2 regions of the Kocuria sp. KSNUG genome follow, and region 2 is predicted to be linked to the other one. Evidence: predicted binding sites of a transcription regulator. Region 2 holds the regulator's gene; the other holds the start of a gene.
What was found. Region 2 encodes HspR, which represses chaperone genes until heat shock. Its sites were predicted from a motif close to AAGTTGAGTCNNNNNGACTCAACTT; they were not measured.
Positions count from the first base shown of each region.

Region 1 (7,647 bases), 620 kb from region 2:
CCGCGGGAGGCGGTCAGGCCGCGGGCGTCTCGTCCTTCCGCGCCGCCCGGCGGACCTGCAGCGCACCCAGGAAGCCGAGCAGGATGAACCCGGTGGCGATCACGAGCGCCCACTGGGTGGCGTGCGTGAAACCGGTGGAGAGGGCGTCGATCACGTGCTGCGTCTCCGGCCCGAGGGGCTGCTGCGCGGCCTGGCCCTGCAGCTGCGGGATCATGCCGCCCGCGGACTGGCGGGTGGCGTCCGCGAGCTTGTCCGCCTGGGCGGCGTCGAGCCCGGTGGCGTCCAGCGCGGCGGGCAGGGTGAGGCTCATGGACACGGACAGCGCCGCGCCCGCGAACGCCGTGCCCAGCGCCGAGCCGATCTGACGGACGGTGCTCTGCGTGGCGGATGCCTGGCCCGACGACGCCACGGGCACGTCCCGCAGCACGGTACCGGTCAGCTGCGCGGACGCGAGCCCCAGGCCCACGCCGTAGACCACGAGCGGCAGCGCCACGAGCCACGCGGCGGTGCCCGGACCCATGACCAGGGCGAGCACCACCACGCCCACCACCTCGAGCCCCAGGCCGATCAGCACGGTTCCGGGCGCCCCGAACTTCGCGGCCAGGTGCCGGGCGGACGCGCCCGAGATGAACGCGCCGATGGCCATGGCCGCGAGCACCAGGCCGGACTGCATGATGTCCAGGCCCAGCACGTTGGTCAGGTACAGCGGCAGCACGAAGATGATCGCGAACTCGCCCACGGCCACCATGGCGGCCGCCAGGTTGCCCCACGAGAACGTGCGCACCTGGAACAGGTTCAGGTCCAGCAGCGCCGAGCGGCGCACCTTCGCGCGGTGGCGCTCCCACACGATGAACAGGCCGAGGGCCACGAAGCCCACCACCAGGGCGATCGCCACGATGGACACCGGCGCCGTGGCGGGCCACACCCACCCGAAGATCGAGAAGTCCGCCGTGGGGGTGAGCCAGCCGATGGCCGGGCCCTCGATGATCGCGAACACCAGCGCGCCGAACGCGATGGCGCTGAGCATGGCCCCGTCCACGTCCGCCCCGCGTTCGCGCACGTCGCTGCGGGTGTTGGTGATGCTGCCCCACCCCACCACCGCGATGATCGCCGCGAGCGGCAGGTTCACCAGGAAGATCCAGTGCCACGACGCCCAGTGGGTCAGGGCGCCGCCCACCAGCGGGCCGATCGCCGCGGCACCGGACATCACCGCGCCCCACACGCCGAACGCCGGGCCGCGGTACTTCCCGCGGAACAGCGCGTTCACCGTGGACAGGGTGGACGGCATGATGAACGCCGCGCCGAGCGCCTGCACCGCGCGGGACGCGATGAGCCCCCCCGCCGTGCCGGACAGGGCCGCCAGCAGGCTGCCCCCGGCGAAGACCACGAGCCCCACCATGAACATGGTCTTGCGCCCCCAGCGGTCCGCGAGCTTGCCCGTGGACAGCAGCAGCGCCGCGAGCAGCACCGCGTAGAGGCTGTTGACCCACTGCGCGTCCGTGAGGTTCAGGTGCAGGTCCTGGATGATCGCGGGCAGGGCGACCCCCACGATCGTGCCGTCCAGCACGATCATCCCGAGCCCGGCGGCGAGCGCCGCGAGCGCGATCCAGTCCTTACGGCTCGGGGCGTCCACGGCCTCGACGCCGCTGGGGTGCGTGTCCGTCGCTGGTGTCGATGCCATGGTCGCGCCTTCCGCAGGGGGTCCGTTCCCACCCTGGCCCCGGCCCGGTGGCCGGGAGGGGCAGGGAGAGTGCTTCTCGCGGGAAGACTATCCGCTCACCGTGTGAACGTGCAGGGACCGGTGGCGGACGTCGTGGTCGTCGTGTGCCTACCGCTCACGGGAGGCGGGACGTCAGGTTCGGCGTATGACCGTGGCGGAGTCCACGGTGACGTCGCCGGGACCGGGTGCGGCGGCGGCGTCCGGGGCGGGGACTGTGATGCCGAGGTCGGCGGGGGTGACGGTGCGGAAGTCCTGGTGGGGGTCGTCCACGGGGGCGCGCAGCAGCGTGGCCGTGGCCCAGCCGTGGGTGAGGAGGTAGTGGTCGCTCTCGGGTTCCTCGGGTCCTGTCTCCGCACTGTAGGTCACCGCGATGTGCTTCTCGTCCCCGCGCCCGATCTGCGCCTGGACCGCTCCGAAGCTCGCGAGCCGGGCGGGTTTGAGCCCCCGCAGCCGGTCCGGGGACACGTCCGGGACGTTGACGTTGAGGATCCACTCGTCGAACGGGCGGTGCTCCCAGCGCTCCAGTGCGTAGCGGGTGACCAGCAGGGCTGTGTCCCAGTGCTGGGGTGCACCGGAGGTGATGGACACCGCGATCCCCGGGATCCCGTGGGACGCGCCCGTGAGCACCGCGCCCACGGTGCCCGAGTGCAGAGTGGCCTTGCCCGTGTTCGCGCCCAGGTTCACGCCGGAGAGGATCATGTCCGGGCGCTGGCCGAAGGCCCCGTAGGAGGCCAGGAACGCAATCAGCGCGGGGGCGGCCTTCACCCCCACGCACTCCACGCCCTCGGGCATCCGGGGCGGGTCCGCGGGGACCAGGGCGATCCGCCCGTCGATCTCCTCACCGGACAGGGACGAGCTGGCGCCCGAGTACTCCTCGGCGGGAGCGGCCACCTTGACACTGTGCCCGCGGTCCAGCGCGGCCCGCGCGAGCACCGACAGTCCCGGGGACGAGATGCCGTCGTCGTTGGTGACCAGGATGTGCATGGGGTCCATGGTGGCACGCGGCCCGGGCCCGGACCAGGGTGGCGCCCCCTGTGACCGGGCCCGTCAGGAGAGGGTGCGCACCGTGATCTGGCGGGCGAACTTCTCTATGGTCGTGCGGTTGCCGGTGCCGAGCCCACGGCGGGCCACGTTCAGCGCACCCGCCGAGGCTCCCAGGGCCACGGCGTCCACCAGGTCCAGGCCGCGCGCCAGTCCCACGGAGATGCCCGCGGTCATGGAGTCCCCCGCCCCGCGGTGGTCCAGCGGCGTGATGGACGGCGCCGAGACCTCCCGCACGGTGTCCTTCTCCACGAGCAGCGCCGGGTCCTTGGCGCGCGAGACCACGACGGCGCCCGCACCCCGCTCCACGAGCGCCCGCCCGGCGTCCACGAGGGACTCGGGGGTGTCGTCCGAGCCGAGGTCCAGGTCCCGGACCTCCTCGTGGCTGATCTTGAGCACGTCCACGTGGGCGTCCACGGCGGCCAGCGCAGGAGCGCCGCTCAGGTCCGCGACCACGGTGGTCCCCGCGTCCCGGGTGTCCCGGATGAGCCGGCCGAAGAACGACGCCGGCAGCACGTCCCCGGGTTCCGCGCCCGTGACCGTGAGGACGTCCGAGGCCAGGGCGTCCACGAACGCGGTGCCGTATAGGTCGTCCAGCTCGTGGCGGGAGAGCTCGGGCGGCGGCATGTGGGCCACGGTCTCCCGGTCCTCACCGCGCAGGTCGTACACGTAGCCGCCGTTGCCGTACCCGTAGCGCACGGCGTTGACCTGCATCCCGAGCCCGTCCAGCATGGAGCGGATCAGGGTGCCCAGCTCACCACCGAACGGCCCGTTCACCGAGACGTCCGCGCCCAGGGAGCCGGCCATGCGGGCCACCCACAGGCCCTGCCCGCCGGGGTGCATGTGCACGTCCGACTCGTGGGGGCTGCGGTTGCGGTTCGCCGCCGGCTCCGTGATCTCCGTGATCAGCAGCGGCGTGGGAACCAGGATGGACAGGCGCGGCGCGGCGCCGGAGCGGGTCTCGGTCACGAACGAAAGCTACATCACACCATCCCTGGTGAACAGCACATGGAGGTGCCACCATGGTGGGATGAATTCCACCGCACCGGTCCGCATCGTGGAGGGTCAGGCCGCCAGCGAGCACACCCTGCAGGCCCTGAGCGCGTACTTCAGCGAACTGGACCACCGGATCGACGGCGGGTTCGACCCCGCGCTCACCGAGGTCTCCGGCCCTGAGGACGTGACCCCGCCCCACGGGGACTTCTTCCTCATGACGGACCTGGTCACGGGAGCCGTGATCGCATGCGGAGCGGTCCGGCGGATCGACGACGAGCGCGTGGAGCTGCGCCGGATCTGGGTCACCCCGGAGCACCGCGGCAAGGGCCACGCCCGTACGCTCGTCCGGGCGCTCGAGAACAAGGTGCGCTCCTTCGGCGCCACCACGGCCGTGGTCTCCCTGAACCCGGAGATGACCGAGGGCATCGCGATGTTCCGCAACCGCGGCTACGAGCCCGTGGAGTCCTTCCACCAGGACACCACCGCCTCGGTGTTCCTGGCGCGGGTGCTCTAGGGCCTCAGTCCCGCGCGTCCCGCGTCCTCTTGTCGTTCGCCTTCTCGATGGCCTCCACCAGCTCGTCCTTGGTCATGTCCGAACGGCCCTGCACGTCCAGTTCCTGGGCGATCTCGTAGAGGTGCTCCTTGGAGGCGTTCGCATCCACTCCCCCGGCGGTGTCCTCGGAGTTGAGCCCGCCCTGCTCCGCGCTGGCGTCCGACGGGCCGTTCTCCTCCTTGGGCTCCCAGTGGTCCCCCACCTTCTCGTAGGTGTGCTTCACCGCGGCCCACGCGGTGCGGGCGGCGCGGGACTCGTCGTGGTACTCGTCCTCCGCAGAGTCGTACGCCTGCGCGAACGTGTCCTGCGCCTTCTCGTCCGAGCGCCGCAGCGTGGACGGAATCTCGTCCTGACGCGCGCGACCGTTCTTCCTCGCCTTGGGCACGGTGTCCTCCTGCTCTCGGGAACGTCTCTGGTGCTTCGATTCTAGGAACGACGACGCCGCCCGCCCCACCCATTCGGACCCGACGCAACCCGTGTGCGCCTTGAGCTGAATCCGCTCAACTTTAATGCTCCAACCCTTGGCACCCGGCCGGGGAGAGTGCTAATTTATGAGCAGTTGAGTCAGGGGTACTCAAGGAACGTGACGGCTCCTCGTCCACCGGTTTCACGGGGGCTCCGGGGCGCACCACGGACGAGTCGCACAGGAAAGGAACAGCAGTCATGGCAACCTTCGATCCGTTCTCCGAGGTCCAGAACTTCGCCAACCAGGTGCTCTCCACCCGCAACGGCCTGGAGCAGATGCCCATGGACCTCTTTCGCCGGGGCTCCAACTACTACCTCGCCGCGGACCTCCCGGGCATCGACCCCACCAGCGTGGACGTGGACGTGGACGGCCAGCTGCTGACCATCCGCGCGCAGCGCCGCCTGCCCTCCGCGGAGAAGGACACCAAGTGGATCGTGCGCGAGCGCCGCAACCACTCCTTCGTGCGCCAGCTGAACCTGGGCCAGGGCATCGACACCGAGAACATCACCGCCGCGTACGACAACGGCGTGCTGACCGTGACCATCCCCGTGTCCCCCAAGTCCCAGCCGCGCAAGATCCAGGTGGCCACGGGCCAGAACCAGGACAACGTGGTGCTGGAGAACGGCCAGCAGGAGCAGCAGGCCGAGTCCGGCGAGGACTCCGAGAGCTGACCGCCCGGCGCCAGCCGGCACGCACTGAGTGAGCCACGAGGGCCCGCGGGAGATCCCGTGGGCCCTCGGTCACGCGCGGGGGCCTGGGACTCACCCCGCGAAGAAGAACCGGGTCAGGTGGAAGAACACCGGTGCCGCGAAGATCAGGGAGTCCATCCGGTCCAGGATCCCGCCGTGGCCCGGGATGAGCGCCCCGAAGTCCTTGATGCCGCGGTCCCGTTTGAGGCTGCTCATCACGAGCCCGCCCACGAAACCCAGCAGGCAGGACACCAGGGCCAGCACCCCGGCCTGCCACGGGGTGAACGGGGTCAGCCACCACAGCGCCGCCCCCAGAGCCGTGGCGGAGAGCACCCCGCCCACGAAGCCCTCCCACGTCTTGTTCGGGCTCACGGTGGGCGCGATCCGGTGCCGGCCCACGGTCTTGCCCCACAGGTACTGCAGGACGTCCGAGCCCTGCACCACCACGGCGAGGAACAGCAGCAGCGCGCCCGCCTCCACGCCACCGGAGCCCACGGCGGAGCCGTCCGCCGCGGCCCTGCCCTCGTGGATGGCCACGGGCAGCTGCAGCACCGCCGGGAGGTAGCTCAGGGCGTAGACGCACACCATGAGCCCCCACTGGCTCAGGGCGGCCCGGTGCAGGAACGACTCCGTGCGCCCGGACAGCGCGAGCAGCACGGGCAGGAACAGGAACGCGTACACCGGGATGAAGATGGCGAACATCCCGTACCAGTGCTCCCACACGAACCAGAAGTGCAGCGGGGCGAGAACCACCATGATCCAGCTCAGCACCCTCCGGTCCCGCTCCCCGGGCGGCAGCAGGTTGGCGAACTCCCGCAGGGCCAGCAGGGACAGGGCGAGGAACAGCAGCACCACCGCGGTCTCCCCCAGTGCCAGGCTGCCCACGAGCACCGCCACCATGATCCACCAGGCGAAGATCCGCTGCCGCACGTTCAGCAGCGTGGCCCGCAGCCCTTCCGACGCCGTGCGCCGGTACATCAGCTCCGCCACCACGGTGGCGAGCACCAGGAACCCCAGCAGTCCGGCGAGGAACCACCACGTGGGCCCGCCCAGCAGTCCGATCTCCATGGCGGCCTACCCCTTCTCCCGCAGTTCGCGGGCCACGGCCAGCAGCCGGGTGGTCACGGTCAGCGCGCACCCCAGCACCACGAGCACGAGCGTGACCCACAGGACGCTCCCGCGCGGCCACCCCCACCACGGCTCGGTGGCGCTCAGCAGGATCCCCGCCAGGAGCAGCCACATGCGCCGCTGCTTGGGCAGCACCCCACCGAACTGCTGCGCGCACCCCACGCTCACGCCCAGGGTCCGCACGTAGGCGGTGAGCACCGCGAGGCTCCCGGCCAGCCACCCCAGGGCTGCACCGCCCACCACCGACGACGCCGCCCAGCCGGCCCCCGCGAGCAGCGCCAAGTCTGAGATCCGGTCCGGCACCTCGTTGTAGAGCTCCCCCGTGGGTGTGCGTAGCCCGCCCTCCACGGCGAGCATCCCGTCGAACATGTTGCACAGCAGACGCAGGGGGATGCAGAGCGCGGCGAGGACGAGCGCGAGGGTGCGGGCGGCGTCGTCCGCGTGCACCGAGACCGCCAGGCAGCCGCAGCCCACCAGGGAGACGAGCACCGAGGCCACCGAGATGTGGTTGGGGCGCAGTCCCGCGCGCTGCAGGGCGCCGGCGATGGCGGTGGCCCACCCGGCGGAACGCTGCGGGATGGGCCTGCGCAGGGGATCGGTGGTGGCCATGCGGCGTCTCCTCGGGCCGTGGGGACTGTGGATCTGCGCCAACAGTGGCACACCCGCGGCCCTGCGGTGGTTGGATGTCCACAACCGCGCCGCCTCGAGACCACCGGGAGACCACCGTGCACAGCAGAACCCTGGACGGGCCCACGCGGCCCTGGAGCCCGCACCGGCCACGGCTGACCTGCGGAGACGCTCCGCGTGCCACACCGGGAGCCGCCGTCACGCGCCGCGCCCACCCCGGGGTGGTGGAGCCCGGTGAGTGTGCTGCGTGACCACGCCGTGGCCGGTGCCTGGGGCTTCGCGGAGGCCACCGCGTTCTTCGTGGTCCCGGACGTGTGGCTCTCCGCGGCTGCCCTCCGGAACCTGCCCCGCGGACTCGCGTGCGCGGCGTCGGCCACCACGGGTGCCCTGGTGGGCGGCGCCGTGATGCACCGCTGGGGTGCCCGTG
Region 1 is NZ_CP150981.1:672,088-679,734, reverse strand. It holds gene AABM36_RS02970 (MFS transporter) at 14-1,681, opposite strand; gene surE (5'/3'-nucleotidase SurE) at 1,853-2,704, opposite strand; gene AABM36_RS02960 (1-phosphofructokinase family hexose kinase) at 2,768-3,730, opposite strand; gene AABM36_RS02955 (GNAT family N-acetyltransferase) at 3,792-4,271, shown strand; gene AABM36_RS02950 (ChaB family protein) at 4,276-4,695, opposite strand; gene AABM36_RS02945 (Hsp20/alpha crystallin family protein) at 4,974-5,447, shown strand; gene AABM36_RS02940 (phosphatidate cytidylyltransferase) at 5,538-6,533, opposite strand; gene AABM36_RS02935 (CDP-alcohol phosphatidyltransferase family protein) at 6,540-7,202, opposite strand; gene AABM36_RS02930 (hypothetical protein) at 7,455-7,647, shown strand, end outside.
Region 1: a site for HspR is predicted at 4,793-4,817, ahead of AABM36_RS02945 (Hsp20/alpha crystallin family protein). Genes of this name have one in related genera too.

Region 2 (7,647 bases):
CGTGCCCGACAGTCCCCGGGCCTGCGCCCGGCGCTGCGCCAGGGCCACGGAGTTGCCCAGCACGAAGCCCATGCAGGACTGCGCGAGGAAGATCAGCACGAGGGTCGCGGTGCCCACCACGCCCAGCAGGGCGAGCACGAGGTTGAGCGTGGAGAACACCGCGAGCCCACAGACCCCGGCGAGCAGCAGGGGCTCCGGCGCACGGGATCCCACGAGCCGCGTGTTGAGGATGCCCGTGGCGATCGACCCGCACGCGTTCACCGCGAAGACCACGGAGTAGCCCAGCGCACTGAACCCCAGCACGTTCTGGACCACGAACGAGGACGCGGAGATGTAGGAGAACAGCGCCCCGAACGCGAAGGCGAACCCCAGGGCGTAGAGGGTGAACCGCCGGTCCCCCACCACCCGCACGGCGTTGCGCAGGATCCGCCCCACCCCTCCCGCCGCGCGCGCGTGGCGCGGCAGCGTCTCCGGGATGACGAACACCGAGCACGCGAGCATCACCGCCCCGAAGACCGCGAGCACCACGAAGGCGGTGCGCCAGTCCGCCACGGTGGCGATCACCCCTCCCGCGAGCGGGGCCACCACGGGCGCCAGGGAGGTGATGAGCGAGAGCACGGAGTACATCTGCGCGGCCCGGTGTCCGCGGGCGACGTCCGAGACCACCGCGCGGGCGATCACCACGCCGGCTGCTCCGGCAATCCCCTGCAGCAGCCGCAGCGCGAGCACCACTCCGATCCCCGGCGCCACGATGATCCCCACGGAGGACAGCAGGAACACCAGGTTGCCGGCGACCATCAGCCGGTGGCGCCCCACCACGTCCGAGAGCGGGCCGAGCAGGAACTGCCCGGCCGCCATGCCCACCATGTAGGCGGTCAGGCTCAGCTGGACCAGGCTCACGGGCGTGTCGAACCACTGCGCCATCCCCGGCATGGACGCGAGGTACATGTCCGTGGCCATCGGGCTCACGGCCGAGAGCACGCCCAGCGAGCCCACGAGCGCGATCCGGTCCCAGCGCGGTGGCAGCCCCAGCCGGCTGCGGACGGCTCCGGGTTCGCCGGGCGCGGACTCGTGCGGCTCGTGGTCCTGGGGCATGCGGTTCTCCTGCGCGGCGCGGGCGGCGGGTGGCCCTCCATCGTAGGGTCCGCCCGCCGCACCGTGACCTCCCGTGGCGGCCCGCCTAGGATGTCCCTCGATGGAATCCAGCGATCAGACACCCCAGGCTCCCCCGAACGACGCCGCCCTGCCGGCCTCCCCTGCCGAAGCTCCCGAGGGCACCGCGACGCCCGCGGCCTTCCACCGCCAGCCGTACTCCTTCGTGCGCCGCGGCGACCGGCTCTCCCCCAAGCGCCAGAAGGCGTGGGACGAGCACGCCGGTGAGTGGGTCCTGGACATCCCCCGCGTCATGACCGACACCTCCGTGGACCCCTCCTACCGGCTCGACCACGGGGCGGTCTTCGGACGGACGGCCCCGCTCGTGGTGGAGATCGGCTCGGGACTGGGTGAGGCGATCGTCGCGCACGCCGCGGCGCACCCGGAGCTGGACCACCTCGCGGTGGAGGTCTACAAGCCCGGAGTGGCTGACCTGCTCATGAAGGCCGCCCAGGCGGGGGTGACCAACGTGCGTGTGGCGCAGGCCAACGCCCCCGAGGTCCTGGAGCACATGCTCGAACCGGCATCCGTCCGCGAGCTGTGGGTGTTCTTCCCGGACCCGTGGCACAAGACCCGCCACCACAAACGCCGCCTGGTCTCCCCCGCCTTCGCGGAGCTGGCCGCGCGCGTGCTCGAACCGGGCGGGCTGTGGCGGCTGGCCACGGACTGGCAGGAGTACGCCGTGGTCATGCGCGAGGTCCTGGACGCCGCAGACGCCGATTTCGAGAACGTCCACCCCGGACCGGCCGCGGACGACGAGCACCCCGAGACCGGGTGGGCCCCGCGCTGGGACGGCAGAATCCTCACGAGCTTCGAGCGCAAGGCCACCGAGGCCGGACGCGTCCCCCGGGACCTGACCTACCGGCGTCGCTGACCGGGACGACCTAGGGTGGTGGCATCCGGTCCCCGACCCGCAGGAGCTCCCATGCCCGATTCCCACGACGCCGACGCCGCGCCGGAGGGCGGGAGCTCGTCCGGGCAGGCCCCCGGTGCAGCTGCCCCTCGACGGGGAATGGCCGGCGCCAAGACCTTCCTCTCGGAGATCACCTACCCCCACAACATCCATCCCGCGGTGGTCCCCGGGGTGTCCGTGGAGGACCAGAAGGTGCGCTACGGCGTGGACAGGGTCGTCGTGGGTGTGGCAGGTGCGCTGATCCTCGCGTTCATCGCCTGGGGACTCGTGGACACGGACTCCCTCACGGCCGCCTCCACGGCGGCACTGAACTGGACCATGCTGAACATGGGGTGGGCGTTCAACGTCCTGGCCATCGGACTGCTCATCTACCTGGTCTACCTCGCGGTCTCGCGCTACGGTCGGATACCCCTGGGGCTGGACGGGGACAAACCCGAGTACTCCACGGCTTCCTGGGCCGCCATGCTCTTTGCGGCGGGGATCGGGATCGGGATCATCTTCTTCGGCCCGTACGAACCCATGACCTACTTCCTGTCCCCCCGCCCCGGCTCCGCGGATCCGGGAACGGTGGACGCCATGAAGAAGGCCTCGGCCCAGGCCGCACTCCACTGGGGGCTCAACGCGTGGGCCATCTACGGTCTGGTGGGCGTGGCCGTGGCGTACACCTCCTACCGCCGTGGTCGCGTGCCCCTCATGAGTTCCGTCTTCGCCCCGTTCTTCCGCAACGGCAACACCGACAACGCCGCGGGGCGCACGATCGACATCCTCGCCATCGTCGCCACACTGTTCGGCACGGCTGCCTCGCTCGGAATCGGAGCGCTGCAGATCGCCCGGGGTGTGGAGGTCTTCACCGGACTCGGCACCTCCGGCAACGCCGCCGCGCTGCTGATCATCGCGGTGCTCACCGCGGGGTTCATCGCGTCCGCAGTATCGGGAGTGGCCCGGGGGATCCGCTGGCTGTCCAACATCAACATGGTCCTGGCGATCTCGCTCGCCGTGTTCTTCTTCGTGGTGGGTCCCACCGCGTTCCTGCTCAACTTCGTTCCCTCGGTGATCGTCACGTACTTCGCGGAGCTGCCCGAGATGCTCTCCGCCTCCATGTCCGACGGCCCGGAGATGCAGGAGTTCCTCTCCTCCTGGACCACGTTCTACTGGGCCTGGTGGGTCTCCTGGGCGCCGTTCGTGGGGATCTTCGTGGCCAAGATCTCCCGCGGGCGCACCATCCGCCAGTTCATCCTGGGTGTCCTCTTCATTCCCTCCACCATCGTGGTCCTGGCATTCACCGTGCTGGGCGGCACCGCGATCCACCAGCAGATGCAGACAGGCTCGATCGCGCCGGACAACACCGTGGAGAGCCTGCCCGCGCCCGAGGAGATCTTCTTCACCGTGCTGGACGGGCTGCCCGGGGCCGGGATCATGGCGGCCGTGGTGGTGGTCATGCTCGCCATCTTCTTCGTGACCACGGCGGACTCCGCCTCCGTGGTGGCGTCCCAGATGGCGCAGCGCGGCAACCCCGAGCCCAAGCGGCGAGTCACGGTGTTCTGGGGACTGTGCATGGCGGGGATCGCCGTGGTGATGCTTCTGCTGGGCGGGGAGACCGCGCTGACGGGCCTGCAGAACCTCATCACGGTCACGGCGCTGCCGTTCACCCTCATCATGTTCGCCATGGCCGTGGCGTTCCACAAGGACCTGCGGCGGGACCCCATGATCATCCGCGAGCAGTACTCCCGCTGGGCCGTGGACAAGTCGGTGCGCCACGGGATCGACGAGTACGGTGACGACTTCACGTTCTCGGTGGAACGGGCGGAGGACGGCAAGTGGGCCACGGGGGCGGACTTCGACTCTGCTGCACCGGAGGTCACGGACTGGTACCGGCGCACGGACGAGGACGGCAACCCCGTGGACTACGACTACGAAACCGGTGAGTTCTCCGCGCCGACCCGCCAGGAGGACCCACCGCACGGGCAGAGCTGACCCCACCACGACGTGGCGGAGCCCCGCACCACAGCGTGGTGCGGGGCTCCTCCACGCAACGGGCCGTTCCGGCACCCTCAGCTCGTGCGTCGGCCGCGCCGGGTCTCACGGGCCGTCTTCCCGCCGCCCGCACCGTTGGACGTCACTCCGTGCTCCGGCTTGGCCGGGCGGTACAGCATCAGCGCCTGGGACACCTTGCGCGCGGGTCGACGGGTGCCGCGGGCGATCCGCACCACGTCCCCCTCGGAGCCCGCGGTGAAGATCATGTCCCGCTCGCGCCGCGCCTCGCGCTCCCGGTCGAGCTCCTCGCTCAGCTCGGTGACCCGGGACTGCAGCGCCTGCACCTGGTTCTCCAGCTGCATGATGCGCTTGATCCCCTCCAGGGACACCCCCTCCTGGGAGAGCTCCTGGATCTGGCGCAGCTTCTGCACGTCCATCTGGGAGTAGCGCCGCGCCCTGCCCGAGGCGCGGGACGGCGTCACGAGCCCCATGCGGTCGTACTGGCGCAGCGTCTGCGGGTGCATGTCCGCGAGCTCGGCGGCCACCGAGATCACGAACACGGGCTGGGTGAAGTCCAGAGCCATCTCAGACCGCCGCCTCCTCGCTCAGGGCCGCGCGGGGGTCGAAGCCCTCCGTGGCCCGGGCGAACTCGCGCAGGGCGTCCTGCGCGGCGTCGTCGAGATCCGCGGGGAGCTGGACCTGGACGGTGACGATCATGTTGCCCGTGGTGGACCCGGACGTGAAGCCCTTGCCCTTCACACGCATGCGGTGCCCGGAGGACGTGCCCGCCGGAACCTTGAGGTTCACGTGACCCTCGTCCAGGGTGGGCACCTGCACGGTGGCCCCCAGACCGGCCTCGGAGACGGTGACCGGGACGGTGACGTGCACGTCCTGGCCCTCGCGGGTGAAGAAGGGGTGTTCCTTGACCTTCACGGTCACCAGGAGGTCGCCGCTGCCGCCCGGGCCGGAGTGGCCCTTGCCCGCGATCTTCAGCCGCTGCCCGTCCTTCACACCCTGCGGGATGCGCACCGTGGTGGTCTGGCCGTTGCCCCGCCGCAGCTTGACCGTGGTGCCACGGTAGGCCGAGCGCAGCGGGATGGTGGTGGTCGTGTGGATGTCCTCGCCCTTGCGGGGCGGGGCCTGGTACCCGCCGTAGCCGCCCTGGCCGCCGAATCCACCGCCGGTGCTGTACCGCGGGTCCCCGCCCTGCGCGCCGCCGAACTGGGCGAAGATGTCCTCGAAGCCGCCTCCGCCGCTCGACGTGGTGTAGCGCCTGCGGCCGCCACCGCCGCCGTTGAACAGGTCCCCGAAGATGTCCTCGAAACCTGCACCCCCGGCGCCGCCCGCGGGGCCACCGGCCGTGAAGCGTGCACCCGAGCCCATGGCGCGGATGGCGTCGTACTGCTCACGCTCCTCGGGATCGGACAGCACCGCGTTGGCCTCGGTGATGTCCTTGAACTTCTTCTCCGCGGCCGCGTCCCCCGGGTTCTGGTCCGGGTGGTACGTGCGGGCCAGCTTGCGGTACGCCTTCTTGACGTCCTCCGGTGATGCGTCCTTGGAGACGCCCAGCACGCTGTAGAAATCCTTGTCGATCCAGTCCTGACTGGCCATGACGCCTCCTTTCTGTGAGATCTTCCTCGGTAGAACTCGGGGCGGGTCCCGTCATGTGGACCCGCCCCGAGGAGTTGGTGCGCCCTACGGCTGCGCCGCGACGGCCACCTGGGCCGCGCGGACCACCTTGGCACCGACCTTGAACCCCGATCGCAGCACCATGGACACGTGGTCCGGCTCCACCTCGTCGGTGGGCTGCTGCATCACGGCCTCGTGGACGGTGGGGTCGAAGCTCTCCCCCACCTCGCCGATGCGGGTGAGCCCCTTCTTGCCCAGGGCGTCCTCGAGCTTGGTGGCGATCGCCGCGAACGGGCCGTCCTCCAGGTCACCAGCCCTGCGGGCGGCGTCGATGTCGTCCAGCACCGGCAGGAGCGCGGAGATCAGCTCACCCGAGACGAAGTCCCGCAGCTGGTCCTTCTCCCGCACCGTGCGGTTCTTGTAGTTCACGAACTCCGCCTGCAGGCGACGCAGGTCCTCGAGGCGCTCGTCCGCGAGGCGCTGGGCCTCGGAGTCGCCCTCCGGGGCGGCGTCGCCGGTCGACGACGCCGCGTCCGCGGACTCCGCGTCCTGGGACTGGGGGGTGTCGAGGATGTCGTCCACGGTGAGCCCCCCGTCCTGGGATGCGCCCTGCTGGTGCTGAGCGGGCTGCTCCGGATCCTCCGGCACGGGCTGGCCGTGGCCCTCGGTGTTCTCGGAATCGCTCATGCTCACTTCTTCCCGTCGTTGTCGTCGTCCACGACCTCGGCGTCGACGATGTCGTCGTCGTCCGATGCCTGGGCGCCCTCGGCGCCCGCGGCACCCTCGGCCTGGGACTGGGCGTACAGGGCCTCGCCGATCTTGGTCTGCGAGGTCTGCAGCTTCTCGAACGCGGTCTTCACGGCGTCGTCGTCATCGCCCTCGAGCGCGGCCTTGACGGCGTCCACGTCCGCCTGGACCTCGGTCTTGACGTCCTCGGGGATGGCGCCCTCGTCGTCCTTGATCAGCTTCTCCACCGAGTACGCGGTCTGCTCCGCGTTGTTGCGGCGGTCCGCGGCCTCGCGGCGCTGCTTGTCGGCGTCAGCGTTGGCCTCGGCGTCCTTGACCATGCGGTCGATGTCCTCCTTGGACAGCGAGGTGCCGCCCGTGATGGTCATCGACTGCTCCTTGCCGGTGCCCTTGTCCTTGGCGGACACGTGCACGATGCCGTTGGCGTCGATGTCGAAGGTGACCTCGATCTGCGGCATGCCGCGCGGAGCCGGCGCGATGCCGGTCAGCTCGAACGTGCCCAGGTTCTTGTTGTCCCGGGTGAACTCGCGCTCACCCTGGAAGACCTGGATGGACACGGACGGCTGGTTGTCCTCCGCCGTGGTGAAGGTCTCGGAGCGCTTGGTGGGGATGGCCGTGTTGCGCTCGATGAGCTTGGTCATCACGCCGCCCTTGGTCTCGATGCCCAGCGACAGCGGGGTCACGTCGATCAGCAGCACGTCCTTGCGGTCACCCTTGAGCACACCGGCCTGGATGGCGGCGCCGATGGCCACGACCTCGTCCGGGTTCACGCCCTTGTTGGGGGCCTTGCCGGCCATCTCCGTGACCTTCTCGGCCACGGCGGGCATGCGGGTGGAACCACCCACGAGCACCACGTGGTCGATGTCGGAGACGTTGATCCCGGCCTCGGTGATGACGTCCTTGAACGGCTTCTCCGTGCGGGCCAGCAGGTCCTTGGTGAGGTCCTCGAACTTGGCGCGGGAGAGCTTCTCGTCCAGGTGCACCGGGCCCTCGGGGGTCACGGACAGGTACTGCAGGGAGATGGTGGTGGAGGTGGCCGAGGAGAGCTCCTTCTTGGCCTGCTCCGCGGACTCCTTCAGGCGCTGCAGGGCGATCTTGTCCTTGGACAGGTCCGCACCGGTCTTGGACTTCACCTGCTCCAGCAGCCAGTCCACGATCCGCTGGTCCCAGTCGTCGCCGCCCAGACGGTTGTCACCGGCGGTGGCGCGGACCTGGATGGTGGAGAAGTCGTC
Region 2 is NZ_CP150981.1:49,488-57,134, forward strand. It holds gene AABM36_RS00225 (multidrug effflux MFS transporter) at 1-1,095, opposite strand, end outside; gene trmB (tRNA (guanosine(46)-N7)-methyltransferase TrmB) at 1,196-2,026, shown strand; gene AABM36_RS00235 (BCCT family transporter) at 2,078-4,039, shown strand; gene AABM36_RS00240 (heat shock protein transcriptional repressor HspR) at 4,117-4,623, opposite strand; gene AABM36_RS00245 (DnaJ C-terminal domain-containing protein) at 4,625-5,650, opposite strand; gene AABM36_RS00250 (nucleotide exchange factor GrpE) at 5,735-6,361, opposite strand; gene dnaK (molecular chaperone DnaK) at 6,358-7,647, opposite strand, start outside.